DNA from 2 places in the Lactococcus sp. LG606 genome. Region 1 is predicted to be linked to the other one. Evidence: riboswitches for the same ligand, from Rfam matches in the RefSeq annotation. Region 1 holds a riboswitch; the other holds the start of a gene.
What was found. Region 1 has a riboswitch for thiamine pyrophosphate ahead of thiT (energy-coupled thiamine transporter ThiT). Riboswitches for the same ligand answer to the same signal wherever they lie in the genome.

Region 1 (9,973 bases):
TACCATGCTTCTTCAAGTTGGTGCCGCTCTTTGGCAGCCCCAATATATGAAGAACATTTTGAGTGTTATGGCAGAATCTATTTCGATATCGGACAAGGTCGATAAAATTAATCATTATGGGGTATATCTTCTACTTATAGCCGCTGTGGGATTAATTGGTTCTATCCTTAATACAGTAACTGCTGCAAAGATTGCTCAGTCTGTATCGGCGGATATCCGTGAAGAAACCTTCCGAAAAATCCAAACTTTTTCTTATGAAAATATTGAGAAGTTTAATGCAGGTAATCTTGTTGTTCGGATGACTAACGATATCAACCAAGTGCAAACACTTCTAATGATGACTTTCCAAGTCTTGATTCGAGTACCGTTGCTCTTTATTGGTGCTTTTATCTTGTCTATTATCACGATGCCAGAACTTTGGTGGATTATTATTGTGATGGTTGTTCTTATTGTTTTAGTGACGATGTTATCCATGAAATCTATGGGTCCTCACTTTATGGTTTTCCAAAAATTGATGGACCGTATCAATGGAATTGCCAAAGAAAACCTACGTGGTGCTCGTGTCGTTAAATCATTTGTTCAAGAAAAAGATCAAATCCAAAAATTTGATGCCACATCTGATGAGTTATTGGGTCATAATATGGCTGTAGGTTACACTTTTGCTGCGATGATTCCCGCATTTACAATCATTTCACAATTGGCTGTTTTTGGCGCAATTTTACTGGTTTCTACTTATGTAACACGTGATTTGAATACCGCCGCTAATACGCTTGGTGGGATTATGTCCTTTATCCAATACATGATGCAAATCATGATGGCGATTATCATGGGCGGTATGATGTCAATGTTTGCCTCTCGTGGTTTCGTTTCTATTGGACGTATTAACGAAATTTTAAAAACTGAACCTGCGATGGTGTTTGAAGATGTTGCGGACGAAGAACTTAGCGGTTCTGTTAAGTTTGATCATGTCTCTTTTGCTTATCCTAACGATGAACATCCAACCTTACAAGACATCAGCTTTGAAATTCAACCTGGACAAATGGTTGGTATTGTCGGAGCAACGGGTTCTGGTAAGTCAACCCTGGCTCAATTGATTCCGCGTCTTTTTGACCCAACTGAAGGTACAGTAAGTGTAGGTGGAAAAGATTTACGCCATGTTTCTAAAGCTACTCTGAAAAACACAATTTCAATTGTCTTACAAAAAGCAATTCTTTTCTCTGGGACAATTTCTGGCAACCTGAAACAAGGGAAAGCAGATGCGACCTTGGAGCAAATGAGCCGTGCAGCCAGCATTGCGCAGGCAGCAGAGTTTATTGAAAAACTGCCCGATCATTATGAATCACAGGTTGAAGAACGTGGGAATAACTTCTCAGGCGGACAAAAGCAACGTATGTCGATCACGCGTGGTATTATCAAAGATCCTAAAGTCCTTATCTTAGATGACTCAACATCAGCGCTTGATGCCAAGTCAGAAAAACTAGTACAAGAAGCTTTGAGCAATGACTTAAAAGATACGACAACAATTATTATCGCTCAAAAGATTTCATCTGTCGTTCATGCGGACAATATTCTGGTCCTTGATGAAGGTAAACTTGTGGCGCAAGGCACACACACAGAGCTCGTTGAGAATTCTGCAGTTTACCGTGAAATCTATGATACACAGAAAGCAAAGGAGGACTAAATTTTCATTGTTCTTCAATTGTTTATGAAAAACAAGAAAATGAAAAAAGATTATGAATGATACATCTCGTGCATTGAAGTTCTTCTATCTCTACTTCAAAAAATATAAATTACAATTCCTCGTGATTGCGATATTTATCATTGCGGCTACTTATCTGCAAGTTAAAGCGCCCGTACTTCTCGGGGATTCTATCACACATCTTTCGACTTACGTTGGTGATTATTTTAGTCATCAACACGCTGATGAAGCGATGAAAGGTTTACAACAAATAGCGGCAGGAGCAAACCAAGCTCAGGACGCCTTGCAGCAGATTGCTGCGCAAATGGGGAAAGCTACTGGACAAGTGGTTGATTGGCATAGTCTGACATCTGCTAATGTACCAACTGCGGTAACTTCTAACCTTCCTTCAGGAACAACAATTGATAGTCTTCAAGCCATGGCTAAGATTCCGACAGATTGGCACCAGCTTACAGATGCCAATGTTCCAGAAGCTATTCGTGCTAACCTTAACGGTCAGTCAATTTCTGACTTGATGAAGATAGCTACATCACATGCACCAAGCAAGGCTGACTTTATGCGTTCAATGTGGATGCTACTTGCTTTTTACGTGATGACAGGTATTGCGCAACTTATCTATAGCTTGCTCTTTACACGTATCGTTGCACACTCAACAAACCGTATGCGTAAAGGTCTCTTTGGTAAGTTGGAACGCCTAACAATTTCGTATTTTGACCGTCATGCGGATGGAGATATTCTCGCCCGCTTTACCTCAGACTTGGATAATATTCAAAACACATTGAACCAAGCAGCGGTGAATGTTACCACTAACTTTGCCCTGTTCATCGGGATTTTGTATATGATTTTCGACCAAAATGTCAAGATGGCATTAGTGACAATTTCTACAACTCCTGTGGCCGTTCTCTGCGCTGTGATTATCATTATTCAAGCTAAGAAATACACAGATAGACAACAAAAAGAAGTCGGCGAACTTAATGCTTATATGGATGAAAAAATCTCTGGTCAAAAAGCGATTATCGTTGAAGGACTTCAAGCAGATGCAATCGAAGGTTTTGAAGTACGTAATGATAAAGTACGTAAAACAACCTTCGCAGCTCAAGCTTGGTCAGGTATGATTTTCCCATTGATGAATGGCTTCTCCCTCTTGACTTTGGCTTTGGTTATTTTTGCAGGTGCTAATATCCTCCTTAATGATGCTTCATTATCAACTGCTGCAGCCTTTGGTTTGCTTGCTACATTTATCCAATATGCGCAACAATATTACAACCCAATCATGCAGATTTCTTCATCTTTCGGTCAATTGCAACTTGCGGTAACTGGTGCAACACGTCTGAATGTGATGTTTGATGAAAAAGAAGAAGTACGTCCTGAAAATGGTAAAACTTTTGAAGGTATTTCTGAAGGTGTACACATTGAAGATATTGACTTTAGTTATCTTCCTGGCAAGCCGGTCCTCAAAGATGTCAACATTAATGTAAACAAAGGCCAAATGGTTGCCTTGGTTGGTCCAACAGGATCAGGTAAAACAACTGTTATGAACCTCATGAATCGTTTCTATGATGTGGACAAAGGGGGAATAAAGTTTGACGGTACCGATATTCGTGAATTTGACTTAGATTCATTACGTTCAAAAGTTGGGATCGTCTTGCAAGAATCTGTCCTTTTTTCTGGAACCATTGCGGACAATATCAAGTTTGGTAAAAAAGATGCGACTATGGATGAAGTTATCACAGTAGCCAAGACGACACATATCCACGAATTCATTGAGAGCTTACCAGATGGCTATGAAACGCTTGTGGATGACGACGATAATGTTTTCTCTGTAGGTCAAAAACAACAAATTTCGATTGCCCGTACTATCTTGACTAACCCTGATTTGCTTATTCTTGACGAAGCAACATCAAACGTTGATACGGTGACAGAAGAACAAATTCAAATGGCTATGGAAGCAGCAATTGCTGGTCGTACTTCATTTGTTATTGCCCACCGTTTGAAAACAATACTTAATGCAGATAAAATTGTTGTTCTTAAGGACGGTGAAGTTATTGAAGAAGGAAACCACAATGAGCTTGTAAATCTTGGTGGCTTCTACTCTGAGCTTTATCACAACCAATTTGTCTTTGAATAAAATTAAGAAGTATCTTAATATAAAAAACGCTCGTGCTTTAACGAGCGTTTTTTTTAATGTGGTCAAGATTTCCTAAAATAAGGGAAAGTGCTGATCATACTGAATCAGGATATTTGCTCGAAAATAGCGATAATATCGACAGGACCAATACCAGCAGGAATAATTAGCTGCTCTTTGCTTAAGGGAGCATCCTCTACTTGCCAGCCGACAAAGTGATAGTGAGGTAATTTGACTTTGGCTGGTGAGATGTAGCCTTGTTCAATGCTTCGCATACCTTCAGGATGGTCCCACTCAAGTGGTTCATTCCAAATTGTTTTAGCGCTGTAGCGTACAGGATATTTGATTGGTGTCCATTGTGCATGAAAGTCATAGATTTGCCCAATAGGCTCGAAGTGATGTTTTTCTTGAGGTTTCCAGAGGAAGCTGGGATTATAGACTCTGGTGCGATGAATAACTGAAGTTGGTCCAGCATACAGTTGGGCTTGTTCCTGAGATTGGGGGTGAGCAAGTACATTGTGACGGTTACGGACTTTAGCCCATCCTTCAAAGGTATAGCCGGGGAGCTTTAAGGTTTTGTTCTTGAGAGAATAGCTTTGACTTTTAGGAAGGAGTTCCGAGCTCATGCCAATCCATTTCCCTTCAGCACTTATTATTTTATTATAAGCTTGATAATCTGCTTCATTAAGAGAAGGCACTGGACTTATTTGAGCACGTTCCAAATGGTTGAGCATGTCATTATTAATATTGAAAAAATAATTTGCTTTAAAAAAGGTTGCTTTCTTTTTGTTTGGGATGAAAGAAGTTTTGAGTGAAAAATTCATCATTTATCCCTTTCTTTATTTTTTGTGTCTAATGTTATATTATCATTTTTTTCTAATGTTAAATAATAATATACAATGAGATTTTAGACAGATAAATGAATACATTTCATAGATGAAGATCTGCGAAGAAAAAAGGATGCTTTTCATCTATTCAAAAGACGGGAAAAATGGTAGAATAGAGGGTACATGTATTTCATGTCTCAAATAAAACAATAAGTGATAGAGTAATAAATTTATGAAAAAAATAGTAATCAATGGTGGTAAAAGTATCTCAGGGAAGGTAACGATTTCTGGAGCTAAGAATAGTGTAGTTGCCCTTATTCCGGCAACGATTTTAGCTAACGATATTGTTACACTTGAAGGCGTTCCCGATATTTCAGATGTTGCAAGTTTGGTTGATATCATGGAAATCATGGGCGCAAAAATTCAACGTGATACTGATGCGGGTATTTTGACGATTGATACACGTGACGTTGTTTCAAAGCCATTGCCCTATGGTAAGATAAACTCTTTGCGTGCATCGTATTATTTTAATGGAGCACTTCTTGGTCGTTTTGGGAAGTCAACAGTTGGTTTGCCCGGGGGATGTGATTTAGGTCCACGTCCTATGGATCTTCATGTTAAAGCTTTTGAAGCTTTAGGAGCAGAGTTATCTTACCTTGAAGATGCCATGCACCTTGAAGCTAAAGAAGAAAAATTACATGGTACAACCATCTATATGGATATGGTTTCTGTAGGTGCAACAATTAATACAATGCTTGCAGCGAGTACAGCAGAAGGTGTAACCATTATTGAAAATGCAGCACGTGAACCAGAAATTATTGATGTGGCTACACTCTTGAATAACATGGGCGCAAAGGTACGTGGGGCTGGCACAGATGTGATTCGTATTACAGGAAAATCAGAAATGCACGGTGCACGTCATACGGTCATTCCTGACCGTATTGAAGCAGGAACTTATCTTGCTTTGGCTGCAGCTATGGGAGACGGTGTCATCGTTGACAATGTTATCTACGAACACTTAGAATCTTTTATTGCTAAACTTGAAGAAATGGGTGTACGCATGACCATTCGTGAGGACTCTATCGAGGTTCATCGCTCAGAAAACTTAAAAGCTATCAATATTAAGACAGTACCTTACCCTGGTTTTGCGACTGATTTACAACAACCAATCACACCGTTATTACTGAAAGCACAAGGCCGTGGTTGGATTAAGGATACGATTTATGAAAAACGTGTCAATCATGTGCCAGAAATGGCACGTATGGGTGCTACAATCTCAACTGTAGATGATCATATTATTTATGAAGCACCTAATAAGCTTCAAGGTGCTCATGTTCGTGCTACCGACTTGCGTGCAGGAGCAAGTTTAGTTTTGGCTGGTATTATCGCCGAAGGTACAACAACGATTGAAAATATTGAATTTATTCTTCGAGGTTACGATAGTATCATAGAAAAAATGACGGCTTTAGGTGTTGATATTCAACTTATTGAAGATTAATTGGGAAAAGTTAACACTTTTTACGTATCATTAATATAGGAGGTGTATATGGCTGATTTAAAATTTGAAATTGAGGAGCATCTTATTACTCTATCTGAAAATGCTAAAGGCTGGACAAAAGAGCTTAACCGCGTGTCATGGAATGGCATGGAAGCTAAGTATGATTTGCGCCAGTGGTCGCCCGACCATGAAAAGATGGGCAAGGGAATTACGCTGACAGATGAAGAATTTGCTGTTCTTTTGAAAGAACTCGGAAACAAATAAAAAAACCAGTTTTTCTGGTTTTTTTTTATGAATCATATATAAAAAGAAAAACCATTAGTATGGTTCTTTTATCAATGCATGTAAATCATGACAATCATAGCGATGTAAAGAGCAAAAGTAATCACAAAAGTAATGCGCCAAAAAAGCTTAAAGAAACGTTTATATTTGAAGTCTTTAAAATAGAACAAATCTAATAGCAACAAGACGAGAGCTAAGAAGGAAAGAATCAAAAAGTAGTAAGGCAAAATATTGATAGCAGTAAATTGCTCTGAAAAAAGTTGGAGTCCAAAAATTAAAAAGAGGACAAAAATATCAGGAATGCGAAGTTTTCGATTAGTCAAGTGGCGAATACGTAAAAATTTAAAAGCGAAAACCAATACGATCCAGCTGAGAAGCGGATATAAAGTGGCAATAATCTTAGGTAACATAGCTTAATTTTAGCGGTTTTGGGTACTTTTGTAAAGTGTTATTTGTCGGAACAATAAATCGAGATGTAAAAATAAAAAGAAAAGCCATAGTTAAGCTTTCCTTTTTATTTAAATTTCACGAATTTCAGCAAATTCAGCTTGTACAAAAGTTGCGAGTTCTTTTGGATTGAGGCGTATAGAACGGCCGACTTCACCGGCAGAAACAATGATTTTATCTGCATCCAGTGCGATGGTATCGATATAGATAGGGAACCTTTTGGTTTGCCAGATACCGACAGGATTATTAGCACCATGGATGTATCCAGTGGTTTTCTGCAAATCTTTTTGAGGAATCATGTGGACCTTCTTATTTCCAGAGACCTTTGCTAATTTCTTTTCAGAAAGATGCTCTGTCAGAGGAAGAATCCCTACGATTGGACCCGTTTTATCTCCTATAAGTGCGAGCGTTTTATAAATGTCACGACGTTGGATGTCTTCAGGCATGAGCTCTGCTTCTAAAGCATTGAGAGCAAGCCCTTCATGATTGACTTGACCTTTGTCCAGAATTTGTTCAACTAATGTTTTTTTCAGTTTCTTTTTCTTGCTCATGCGTTCATTATATCACTTTTTCGCTTGAAAAATCTGAGGTGCACTCTTGGAGAGCAGAACAAGGACTAGAGCAGCAAGAGCTGCGGTCGCAATTCCACTTATTCCATTTACAACAAATGAATAGGGAATAGCCCCCCAGCCTTTCCAAGCATATTGTCCCCAAAAGATAACACCAGCGACAAAGTGCCAAAAATATTTGATAAGAACGCCGAGAAAAGCTGCAGCAAAGATTGTGCGTGTTTGGCTAGAGTCCTTTTTGCGCAAAACACCAGCTAAACCAAGAGAAATCGGTGCAACGATATATTCAAGCAAGGCCTGTACTGGAGTCAAGATAGTGGCTTGACCTAATACAATCAGAAGTAGACCAAATACTAGCCCGCCTGTCATGCCCCAAAATACGCCGCGGCGCAAGGCTAAGACCAGTAAGGGAATAACTGCCAGCTCAAGATAAAAAACTTGAGCATAGTTTATCGAGATGAAACTCAAGACAAGAGCTAATGCAGCAGCAATAGCTGTTTCGGTAAGTTCTAAAACTTTAGAATTAGACATAAAAAATCTCCTTTTGTTGGCACAAAGGAGGGTTAGAGAGAATTGAAGACAGCAGTCCCCTATACAAACACATTCCTACGCTGGTACTAACCAGATCAGGTCAAATGGTGTTTCTCAGCTCTTGGTTTCCCTTAGAGCACCCATTGTGCAAATTTTTAATTTTACAATCTTAATATACCATAAGATGTTTACTTTAGCAAAAATGTCATACTTATTCCCAGAAAATTCCAAGCCATATGAATGGCCATATTGAGGTAAAAATTTCGGTATTTAAAATAGAATGTGGTTAACACCAGACTCATTGAGCCATAAACAAGCCAACTGTAAAGATCTGTTGGACTGTGCATACCTGCAAAAAGCAGAGCTGCTGTCACGAAGGCTAAAAATTTATTTTTTGTGAAGAGAACTTCGAAAGGGCCAACACGGTAAGTGAGTTCCTCAAAGAAACCGGCAAAAATCGTTTGGACAGCAAAGATGCCTAAAGGAATAACCTGGGCGAGACTATTCAATGCCTCTTGATTTTCTGTACTTGCTTGTAAACCAAGCGCCTGTGCTAAATTGTTGACACAGAGTGAAACTAAGAAAAGCGCACCAAATCCGAGGGCAATTTTGCCCAAGGGAAATTCTTTGATAGCAATCGGTGGAATAATATTACGGCGGCGAGCAAGAAAGTAAGATAAGCCAAGAGCAATAAAGAAAATCATAAAAAAGATCACTTGGTCAAGAGAAGAAAAAGCTCTTCCAGAATGCAATTGGCTCATGAGTGACGTAGCAAAACTTGGTAATAAAGAAAGTACAAAGAAAGCAAGCCAGATTGATTTTTTATAAGTAAAAATTAAACTAATTAGATAAAGAAGGAGGCTGAGTCCTAACCACTGCCCCCAACCAGCCCGTAAAGAAAAAGGAAGGGCAAAGAGAAGAGCAGGAAGGATTGTCCAGGTCCAAGGTTTTTTAATAAGGTCTCGAAATTTAATCATAAAACAATTCTAACATATAATCATTGATAATTTGTATAAGTTTTAATAAAATATAAGAAGATAAATGGAGAATCAGAATGAAAGAATTCATAAATAATTTAGAAGTTTGCTTACCAGGCTACCGTGTACTCAATCGCGAAGAAAATTTAAATTTTTATCGTGATGTGCTTGGCATGAAAGTCTTGCACGAAGAAAATGCAGAAGTTTTTTTATCTGGTTATGAAGCAAAGCAACCAAGGTTAATCTTAGAGGAATCACCAGGTGTAGTTCCAGTTCAAGGTGTGAAAAAACATGGACGTACAGTCATCCAAGCTGATGAGGATGAAATCGAACAGCTTTTAGCGCGTAATCTGGACCAAGTCACACATCTTTATCAGGTAAAAGACAGTTGGGCTTTTGAAGCTGTTTCTCCAGAAAGTGATGTTTTTCTGATGGTATCTGTAAATGATTGGTCAGACTTAACGGAAGTTGCTAAAGCTGAAGTTGACTTTGATGAGGGAGAATTTACAGGATTATCCGATTTCGCTATTAAAGAGGTGCAAATTAATATTGCTGAAAAGTCTATTATTTCAGAGTACGAAAAAATTCTTGGTGTAAAAGCGCAAGGGAATCTTTTAGATCTTGCTGGCTTGCATCTGGTCTTTTGTCAAAATGATGGACCTGACTTGACAGCTAATATGGATGAAAAGCTAGACCTGATGCTTTTACGTTTTCAAGTGTCGCCATCTTTTGATTTGGCTCAGTTTGCAGATGATTTACCTGATGAAAAATTGTATCTGGATAAAAAAGCAAAGACATTGGCTATTGACATCCCACACCACATGGAACTTTGGTTTACAAAACAAGGCCTATGAAAAGTGAAGAAGAATTTTTAGCGACAATTGATGACTATGTGGCAGAAGCAATTTTCCCAGGCTGCCAGATTGCTATTGTAGAAGGAACAAAGGTTCAAGAGTTTGTTCGAGGCAATCAAGCAATACTTCCACAAGTCGAACCATTGGTTGCAGGGAAAAAATGG
Region 2 (9,973 bases), 870 kb from region 1:
AAAGGTATTGAAGTCAATGAATTTTTACAAACTAATAATCCAAGTATATATGCTATCGGAGATGTTTTAGATAAAAAGCAGCCCAAGCTAACCCCTGTTTCAGGTTTTGAAGCCAGATACCTTGCACGTTATTTTGCACAGGACGGTCAAAATGAAGGTATCAAATATCCGGCCATTCCTACTGTTATTTTTGGATCTAGCAAACTCGCCCAAATTGGTCAAACCAAAATTCTTGATAAAGAAAATGAGCGAAACATAGATATGACGGATTGGTATACCTATAAACGCATAGCTGATCCTCTTTCAAAAATTAATGTTATTGTAAATGATAAAAATGAAATTCTTGGAGCGACACTTCTCTCGACAGTGGCAGAAGAACTTGTAAATATCTTGAATTTCTGCATTAATCAAGCTATTAATTTGGACAAATTTCAAAATATGATCATGGCCTATCCCACAATTGCTAGTGATTTATTCTATCTTTATGACTAAAAAGCAGAAAGAGCCAAGGTTGAAGCTCTTTTTTTGCGTTTTTTAATTAATCTAATAATTTTTAGTTTATGCTTGACATATTTACAGCAAGCGATTACAATAGTTAAGTAATATGTGAGAACGTTTCCACATTATGTCACAAGGAGGTCTATTGGCTACAATCAAACAGGTTGCCTCGAAAGCTGGCGTTTCCGTGTCTACAGTTTCAAGATATATCACACATAACGGATATGTTAGCGCAGAAGCAGAGGTAAAGATTAAAAATGCGATTCAGGACTTGAATTACTCACCAAATATCTCGGCTCAGTCTCTAAAAAGTAAAAAAAGTAACTTGGTCGGTCTTTTATTGCCTGATATCTCTAATCCCTTCTTTCCAATGTTGGCGAAAGGAGTGGAAGAATTTCTTAGAGAAAAAGGCTACCAATTAATTTTAGGGAATGTTAGTGAAGATCGTGAAATAATCAAGTCCTATCTTCAGTTTTTAGTTCAAAGCAATGCTGCTGGTGTCATCACAACGGTTGACTTTAAGGAAGAATTTCCTGAGTTTGATTTACCTGCAGTAACTGTGGATCGTGTAGGTAAGAAAAGTGAATTTGGTGTCTTCTCTGACAACAGCCACGGCGGATTTCTGGCTGCCAAGGCTGTAGTAGAAGCAGGAGCACAGCAGATTGCAGTTGTTCGAGGACCATTGACAACGGATAATACGAATGAACGCTTTAGTTCTAGTATTACCTACTTAAATCAAGTAGCGGTGGACTATCAAGTTTTTCAAAGTATGAGCTATGATTTTTTGGAAATCCAAGCGGAAGCAGAAAAACTTCTCAAAGAACAAAACACTCTTGATACGATTATTCTGCCTTCTGATGTTCATGCGGTTGCATATATGCAGGAGATTCATCGCATAAATAAACGTATTCCTGAAGATATCCAACTGATTGGTTATGATGATATTTTGATGAGCAAATACGTTTATCCCGCTCTTTCAACAATTCATCAACCCGCTTATGAAATGGGGCATGAAGCGGCCCAATTAATTTATAAAATGGCAAACCATCAGCCAATTGACCAAAAACAGATTAAACTTAAAGTTTCTTATGTTGAACGTGACAGTACAAGAAAAATAAAAATAAAGGAGAACTAAAATGAATAAGATCACAATTATTGGCAGTATCAACCTAGATACAACTTTGAGAGTAAGCAATATGCCGAAACCAGGTGAGACTTTACATGCTAAAGAACATTTTACTGCCGGTGGCGGTAAAGGTGCCAACCAAGCGGTAGCAGCAAAGCGTTCTGGCGCTGATACTTTCTTTATCGGTGCCATTGGTAAAGACGGTGCTGGACAAATGATGCGTGAGCTTTTAGAGTATGAAGATATAGATACTTCAGCTGTCCAACTCTTAGAAAGCCAATCTACAGGTCAAGCCTTTATTACCGTGGATGATTCTGGTGAAAACAGCATTATGATTTTCTCAGGGGCGAATAATGCATTTACACCGGATCACGTTGAAAACTCAAAGCATATTATTGCCAACAGCGATTTTTTGATTGCCCAATTTGAAAGTGCCCTTGACAGTACAGTTACTGCCTTTAAGCTTGCTAAAGAAAATGATGTTAGAACTATTCTTAATCCAGCACCTGCGAGAACGGATATTCCACAAGAGCTCTTAGCTACAACCGATATCATTATTCCCAATGAAACTGAAGCTGAACTCATAACTGGAATAAAAGTAGAAGATGAGCATAGTCTAAAAGCTGCTGCTGATTACTTCCACAATCTTGGTATTGAAGCAGTGATTATCACCTTAGGAAGTAAAGGAGCTTATTATGATATCAAAGATGGCAAGTCTGGTATTATTCCTGCTTTCAAGGTAGCGGCTGTCGATACAACAGCTGCTGGTGATACTTTCATCGGTGCTTTAAGCACTGTTTTAAAAGCTGATTTCAGTAATATTGAGGATGCTATTCTTTATGGCAGTAAAGCTTCATCACTGACTGTACAAAGATATGGCGCACAACCCTCTATCCCTTACAAAAATGAACTGGATTAGGAGTATTTCAAATGAAAAAAACAAAAGTTATAAATTCTGATATTTCACGTGTCATTGCTCAAATGGGTCACTTTGACAAGCTTAGCATTGGTGATGCTGGGATGCCAGTTCCAAGAGGAACAGAAAAAATTGACTTGGCTGTAGATAATGGTATTCCAAGCTTCATGGACGTCTTAAATAACGTTTTAGAAGAACTTGAAGTTCAAAAAATCTATCTTGCTGAAGAGATAAAAGAAAATAACCCAAAAATTTTAACTCAAATTACTGATCGCTTACCTAATACACCTGTCGAATTTATTCCACATAGCGATATGAAGGCAGAGTTAAATAACTGTCATGCCTTTATCCGTACAGGAGAAATGACACCTTACGCAAACATCTTACTAGAAAGCAATGTCGTATTTTAAAGACAAATAGGAGAAAAACAAAAACATGAATACAACAGCACTATTAATTGGCCTTGGCCCGCTTCTTGGTTGGGGGCTTTACCCAACAATCGTTTCAAAAATTGGTGGGAAACCCGTCAACCAAATCCTTGGTTCAACTTTAGGTACTCTAATTTTTGCCCTAGTTTTTTCCATGTCACAAGGCATTCATTTAGCTTCAGGGATGGATTTATTTCTCGGTATTTTATCTGGAATCGGTTGGGCTGCAGGGCAAATCGTAACTTTTTACTGTTTTAGTTTGATTGGTTCTTCTAAAGTAATGCCAATTACGACAGCTTTCCAACTCTTAGCTGCATCACTTTGGGGTGTTGTTGCTTTGGGAAACTGGCCTGGTGTTAGTGCTAAAATTTTGGGAGCTTTCTCTCTTATACTTATTATTTTTGGTGCGAGCTTGACTGTTTGGTCTGAAGAAAAAACGCCTGCAAGTACGGGGCTTTTGAGAAAAGTAGTTATTTTCTTAGCGCTTGGTGCGATTGGGTATTGGGCCTACTCTGCTGCACCTCAAGCTAGTAACTTGTCAGGTCAAGAAGCCTTTCTCCCACAAGCCATTGGTATGCTCTTGACTGCTCTTATTTACAGTATTGTCATCTCTTTCAAAGAAAAGTCAAAAATGGCAATCTTTGAAAGTGTATCATACAAACATATCATCTCCGGTTTCTTCTTTGCATTTGCGGCCTTAACTTATCTCATCTCTGCTCAACCTGATATGAATGGTTTGGCGACTGGATTTATTCTTTCTCAAACATCTGTTGTTTTAGCAACTTTGACAGGAATCTGGTTCTTAAATCAAAGAAAAACAAAAAAAGAAATGCTCCTAACAATTATTGGTCTGGTCTTAATCATTATTGCAGCCTCAATAACTGTTACTATCTAAAGAGAAATACAGCTTTAAAGGCTGTATTTTTTTATATTAAGATATGCTATACTTGAAGTAAAAGAAAGGAGCAATTATGCACGTAAATAAGGAAATTGTAAGACATGGGGAGGCACTTGCTCACGTCTGAACCATGTTGTCTCCCAATAAGTTACTAAAACTTTTTGGAGGAACAAAACTTGAACACAAACTATAGATTAAATACATTAGGCTTCACAGAAAAATTTAAAAAAGAAGCTATGAATTATCCAGATTTTTATCCCGGACGAGTGATTGAGCAGAATCGCAATCAATACATCGTCGCAACTCAATCAGTTGAAGTCAAAGCAGAAGTATCGGGGAAATATCGTTTTGAAGCATTAGAATCACTTGACTTTCCAGTAGTCGGCGATTTCGTTCTCTTAGATCGAGAAACAGATTCTACTGGACGGGCACAAATTCAGCGCTGTTTGCCACGCCACTCAGCTCTTATTCGTAAAGCAGCTGGAGAGACGCATGAACGCCAACTTATGGCGACTAATATAGATAAAGTCTTGATTTGTATGTCGCTTAATGAAGACTTTAATCTACGACGAGCAGAGCGTTATCTTACCCTAGTATGGGAATCAGGTGCTCTTCCTGTATTTGTATTAACTAAAACAGATGTAGCACAGAATATGGAACAAAAACAAGCAGCTCTCCAAGTGATTAGTTTAGGTGTTGATATTATTCTGACATCCTCACAAACTGAAAATGGATATTTTCCTTTACAATCCTACATCACGGCCGGAGAAACCTATGTTTTGATTGGTTCATCTGGTGTGGGTAAATCAACATTGGTTAACGCATTATTGGGACAAAAAGCGTTAAAAACAAATAATCTACGCAGTGATGGAAAAGGAAAGCACACCACAACACAACGTAGGCTATTTAAATTACCTTCAGGAGCTATGATTATTGATACGCCGGGGATACGTGAAGTTGGCTTAGATCGGGCAAATTTTAGTGAAAGCTTCTCAGATATTGAAGCTTTAGAATCGCAATGCAAGTTTTCTGATTGTAAGCATGGCAATGAACCCGCATGTGCTATTCAAGGCGCTCTTGCACAAGGTGAACTTTCATTTGAACGTTTTTCAAACTACCAAAAGCTACTAAAAGAAACAGCTTATGCAGGTCTAAATAACAGAGAAATTGAAAGAAAAAAACTCGACACAATGTTTAAAGAAGTTGGCGGCATGAAAAATGTTCGTAAAGCACTAAAACAAAAAAATAAACGTTACTACTAGAAGACAAAGCACTGATCTTTACTCATCAGTGCTTTTTATGATAGAACCAATAAAAATTTGAGCGCTTGCTTTATCTTTATGACACAGTATGTTATACTAAAATTAATTTCTATATGAAATATAATCCTATAGAAAAAATAAATATCATAACACAATGGGTACCGATAAAATGATCATTTTATCAGTTGAGAAAAACCATCAAACCTGCTCGGGTTAAGACCTGCGAAGGGATGTGTCATTACTACTTTTAGTTTATCTAACTTGATGTGGTATGTTTTTTGCTTTCCCCTCCTTGTGTTTACAAAGGAGTTTTTTTATGTCAACTTTAACAGAAATTCGTCATCAAAAGCCTTTAATCTTAAGTCTTACGAATAGTGTTACCATCCAAAGAGTTGCTGATCTTGTAAGTTTTCTAGGTGCTTCACCTTTAATGTCGTCCGAAAAGGATGAAATTAAAGATCTCCTTACACTTGCAAGTGTACTTGTTTTAAATACAGGTACTTTGAGCCAAGAATATGTACCACTTTTCATTGTAGCGGGACGTTTAGCAAACGAAAAAGGAATCCCGGTTGTTTTAGATCCAGTAGCCGTACACGTTCCTTATAGGGCCAAAATCATGAAACAACTCTTATCTGAAATTCACTTCGATATTATCCGAGGGAATGCTTCGGAAATTGCTTGGTTTGCTGAAGAGGAAGAAAAGAGTAAAGGTATCGACTCACTTGCTACGACTATCAGCAGTAATAATGCAAAAAGTGCAGCAAAAAAAACAAATGCTGTTATTGTTCAGACGGGACAAACAGATGTCATCACAGATGGAAATCATCTGCATTATGTGAAGACAAGCAGCAAACTTTTTGAAATAAATGTTGGATGTGGTGATATGTTAACTGCGGCGATCGCTACTTTTTCAGCCACAAATTCTCACCTACTTGAAGCTTCATATGAAGCTACTAAATTTTTTAGTGAATCTGGAATCCAGGCAGAACGACAAGTCAAAGGGCTTCCTGGAGATTTCATCACTGCCTTATTAAATAATATCTATTGCAGTTCAAAGAAAGCGGGGCTAAGAAAATGATTGAGGTACCACAAGTTGTCACAATTGCAGGTATTGATTCAAGTGGAGGAGCAGGAATTAATGCGGATCTTAAAACTTTTCACAGTCAAAAAGTTTATTCGGCTACGATTGTTGTAGGTCTGACTGCTCAAAATACACTTGGGGTGCAAGAGATTTCAAGTGTAGCGCCTCATTTTATATTATCGCAATTTGACTCAGTGTTTTCTGACTTAGATATTTCTGCTGCAAAAACAGGGGCACTTTTCGATGTAGCTCAAGTTAAAGCTGTTATCACAGGAATTAAACGCTATCAACCCCAACATTTGGTAGTTGATCCGGTGATGGTTGCAAAAGGAGGTACCGTTCTTCTTTCAGATGAAGCTATCAGGTGCATAAAAAAAGACCTTTTTCCCTTAGCAGAACTCATTACGCCGAATCTGCAAGAAGCAGAAGTACTTCTGGATTACCCGATTTCTAATGAGGAAGAGATACGACAAGCGCTTTATGATCTGCAAAGTTTGGGGGCGAAAAATGTTCTGATTAAAGGAGGGCATTCAGCGCGAGAAACTGTGACAGATTTATTATTGACAGAATCTGGTGAAATTATGTGTTATTCTACTTCAAGAATTCATACAAATCGAACACATGGTACAGGGGATACACTTTCCTCATATATTACAGCTCATCTTGCACGGGGAGAAGAACTGCTTGATATTTTACCTCATGCAAAATCCTTTATCACAAACGCAATAAAAGAAAGTATTAATGTTGGTCACGGACACGGTCCTCTTAATCATTGGGTAAGATGTGATGAATAAAGAATATTTAAAGTGTTATTTTATTGCAGGTCCACAAAATTTTGCTGAATTATCCATAGAAAAAGCAGTCGAAAAAATTATTGTGATTCTACAGTCAGGAGTATCTTCCTATCAATTTCGCGATAAAGGAACAATTTATAGGAATCAAAATCAAAGAATGACCACTGTATTGAAGCTCCAAGAAGCAGCAAAGGACTTACATATCCCTTTTATTGTCAATGATGATTTAGAACTGGCTTGCATGATCCAAGCAGATGGGGTTCATCTTGGACAACAAGATAGAGCAATTGCAGAAGCCAGAGAAAAGCTAGGCCCGAAAAAATATATTGGGCTATCGGTTAGAAATAAACAAGAACTCTTAGCAGCACAAAAAAGTGACGCAGATTATCTTGGCATTGGCCCCATTTATCCTACAAGCAGTAAATCAGATGCTGCCGAGCCATTTGGAGAAAAACAACTGAGAGAGTTGCTTCTTGTAAATCAAAAATCAATCGTTGGAATTGGTGGCATTACTCTTGATTCGCTAAATAAACTGAGCCAAATGCCTTTGGATGGAGTGGCAGTTATTTCACTTTTAACAAGAGCAACAAATCCACAAAATATCGTAAGAAAAATACACGCACTATTTTAGACAAAAAATAGTATTTATCATTAAAAAGTCTCCTTTTATTACTTATAATAAACACAAAAACATGAATGTTCAAATTGCTCTTAAAAATGTATTTATGTTTTAGTATACTATAAATAAATAAGACTATTGGAGAAAATATGAAAAGATTTATTGGGTTAACTGTTGTATCAATTATTTTTTGTGGAGGATATTTTGCTTTAAAACATATTTTAAACACGACTGACTATTACGCGAAAGTTACTTTGGAAAACAAGACGAGTTCTGTGACCAGAAGCACTTCTGATTCAGAAAGTGAATACGTCTATTTCTTCAAATCCTCTAATAGTAAAGGGGAAATCAAAGATCTACGTTTACGTGCAGATTCATTACGTGAAGGTGTATACATCATGGCTCACGTAAATTACGATAAGATTGTACGTTGGAATATTGTAGAAGAAAGAAGTGTTCCGCCAAAAGCGCTAGAGAAGATAAAGTTATAAAACAAAAATAATGCCTACTGCATTATTTTTTTATTTTGTTTAATATTAATAAATGTTTAAGCAATTAATTCGCTTTTGTTCTGACAATTCTGTACAATTAAAATATAAAGCGCTATCACACCAAAAGATTGGAGAAGGATAAGAAAATTAATACAAGGAAAAGAAAGTTCACCTTAGCTTCTGTGGTGTTACTTGCTGCAGTTTCAAACATGATTGTTTCTCAATCAGCTGTGGAGGCCGTAACGACCACCATTAAAAATCAGGTCTCTAATGGTGAGGTTGTTATTTATGCACAACAGGCTGGACCTTCAAGTGCTGCCGCTACGGGAAATGCTATCGGGAATAATGACGGTACACAACAAGCTGCAGGTGAATCTTCAACATCTACGGCGACAAATAACTTAACAATGTCGAACGTTCAGTTTTCTGCAACTAAAATTACACCGACTGGTGCTGCTTCTGCAATGGTTAACAGTACAGGTGATGTTGTATCTTCAGCCTTTACAGCCGATGCTTCAACAAGAAAAATTCAGAAAACCGATACAAATGGTATGACGGACTTTACGGGACTTACTGATGGTTATTGGCTTTTTCATCAAATGACTTTAGTTGGTGGTGTCCAGACCGTTAAGGATTTTATTGTGACGGTTAATACTTCCGATACAACCAATAAAGGTCCACTGAATGTCTATCCGAAGCAGGATATGACGAAATATAAAAACTTATTTGATATTGCTGCTACAAACGCTGATGATAACTACAACGGAAAAACGCCTAATGAACTTGTATCACCCAATGCAGATACGACAACTTTAATTGATACAAATGAGAGTGACGCTGCGAATACAACGACAGCAGCAGCCGGAAACAAGGTCGGTTGGAACGTCAATACAAGCTTTGATAAATCAACAATGGGTCAATACTTCTGATACAGTGACTTCGCCTGATATCGCAGATAATGTTAAAGCAAAATTTACGATTGAAGATACGATTCCAGCAGGATTCACAATCGGTATTCCAACGCTTAAGGCGGGTACAACAGCTTTAACACCTGAAGTAGATTATACAATGAACATTACGAATCAAGTGGTTTCAGTTTCTTTAACAAATGATGGCATGAAAAAAGTAGCTGGTCTACTAGATGCAGCAACAGGTAGAATAAATATGAACCTCTACATTCCTACGACAGTATCAGGTAGTGTTACAGCGGGGTCATATAAAGATAATGCCAAAACAACAATCATCAATGCTTACGGTGTCGATCTCAGTTCAACACCTAAAAATTCTACTGTAAATATTGGTGGTGTCCAACTGACGAAAACGGATGGGACTTCAGCAATTACTTCATCTCCAGCTACATTTGTGCTGGTAAGAGCAAAAGATGCAGCCGCGGCTGAGGCCTTGGTTAAAAAACATGCCTCAAGCTTTAATGGCTCTTCTTCAGATCTTTCCAGTTTACCGACAGCCTACTCATCAACAGACAAAGCATCTTTCGTGACACAAGCTGACGGAACAATTGCTGTCAAAACAACAGGAGCTTCAGGAGTCGCTACTTTTTCTGGTCTTAACCTTGTTGACACCAACACAGACACAGAAAACACAAGCAACTATTTTGCGGTCGAAGTGATTGCTCCTGATGGTTTCCAATTACCAACAGCAACGACAGCTGCCAATGTAACAAAGGTCAATGCTTCAACAACACCTACTGCGCATAATAATGATATTGTGAATAATAAACCATTCCCACTTCCATTTACAGGTGGAGCAGGAATTGTCGCCGTGGTATTAGTAGCAGGAGCAGCGGGTTTTGCAGCAATGGTTATTCGTAAAAAGAAACAAGAAGTAGAGGTAGATTCAAAA

Region 2: another riboswitch for thiamine pyrophosphate. It lies ahead of thiM (hydroxyethylthiazole kinase); the one in region 1 lies ahead of thiT (energy-coupled thiamine transporter ThiT).

Annotation. Positions count from the first base shown of each region.
Region 1 covers NZ_CP071301.1:1,525,917-1,535,889, reverse strand. Annotated here, with positions in the region: gene J0J35_RS07570 (ABC transporter ATP-binding protein) at 1-1,681, shown strand, start outside; gene J0J35_RS07565 (ABC transporter ATP-binding protein) at 1,734-3,827, shown strand; gene J0J35_RS07560 (hypothetical protein) at 3,932-4,651, opposite strand; gene J0J35_RS07555 (UDP-N-acetylglucosamine 1-carboxyvinyltransferase) at 4,884-6,149, shown strand; gene J0J35_RS07550 (YdbC family protein) at 6,198-6,413, shown strand; gene J0J35_RS07545 (DUF3397 domain-containing protein) at 6,485-6,841, opposite strand; gene J0J35_RS07540 (aminoacyl-tRNA deacylase) at 6,950-7,429, opposite strand; gene thiT (energy-coupled thiamine transporter ThiT) at 7,442-7,978, opposite strand; TPP riboswitch at 8,034-8,132, opposite strand; gene J0J35_RS07530 (CPBP family intramembrane glutamic endopeptidase) at 8,167-8,955, opposite strand; gene J0J35_RS07525 (CppA C-terminal domain-containing protein) at 9,033-9,809, shown strand; gene J0J35_RS07520 (serine hydrolase domain-containing protein) at 9,806-9,973, shown strand, end outside.
Region 2 covers NZ_CP071301.1:655,492-665,464, forward strand. Annotated here, with positions in the region: gene J0J35_RS03265 (NAD(P)/FAD-dependent oxidoreductase) at 1-492, shown strand, start outside; gene J0J35_RS03270 (LacI family DNA-binding transcriptional regulator) at 644-1,633, shown strand; gene rbsK (ribokinase) at 1,635-2,543, shown strand; gene rbsD (D-ribose pyranase) at 2,555-2,950, shown strand; gene rbsU (ribose/proton symporter RbsU) at 2,976-3,863, shown strand; gene rsgA (ribosome small subunit-dependent GTPase A) at 4,043-5,128, shown strand; TPP riboswitch at 5,273-5,376, shown strand; gene thiM (hydroxyethylthiazole kinase) at 5,445-6,206, shown strand; gene thiD (bifunctional hydroxymethylpyrimidine kinase/phosphomethylpyrimidine kinase) at 6,203-7,003, shown strand; gene thiE (thiamine phosphate synthase) at 6,996-7,634, shown strand; gene J0J35_RS03310 (YxeA family protein) at 7,772-8,113, shown strand; gene J0J35_RS11565 (hypothetical protein) at 8,242-9,042, shown strand; gene J0J35_RS11570 (SpaH/EbpB family LPXTG-anchored major pilin) at 9,011-9,973, shown strand, end outside.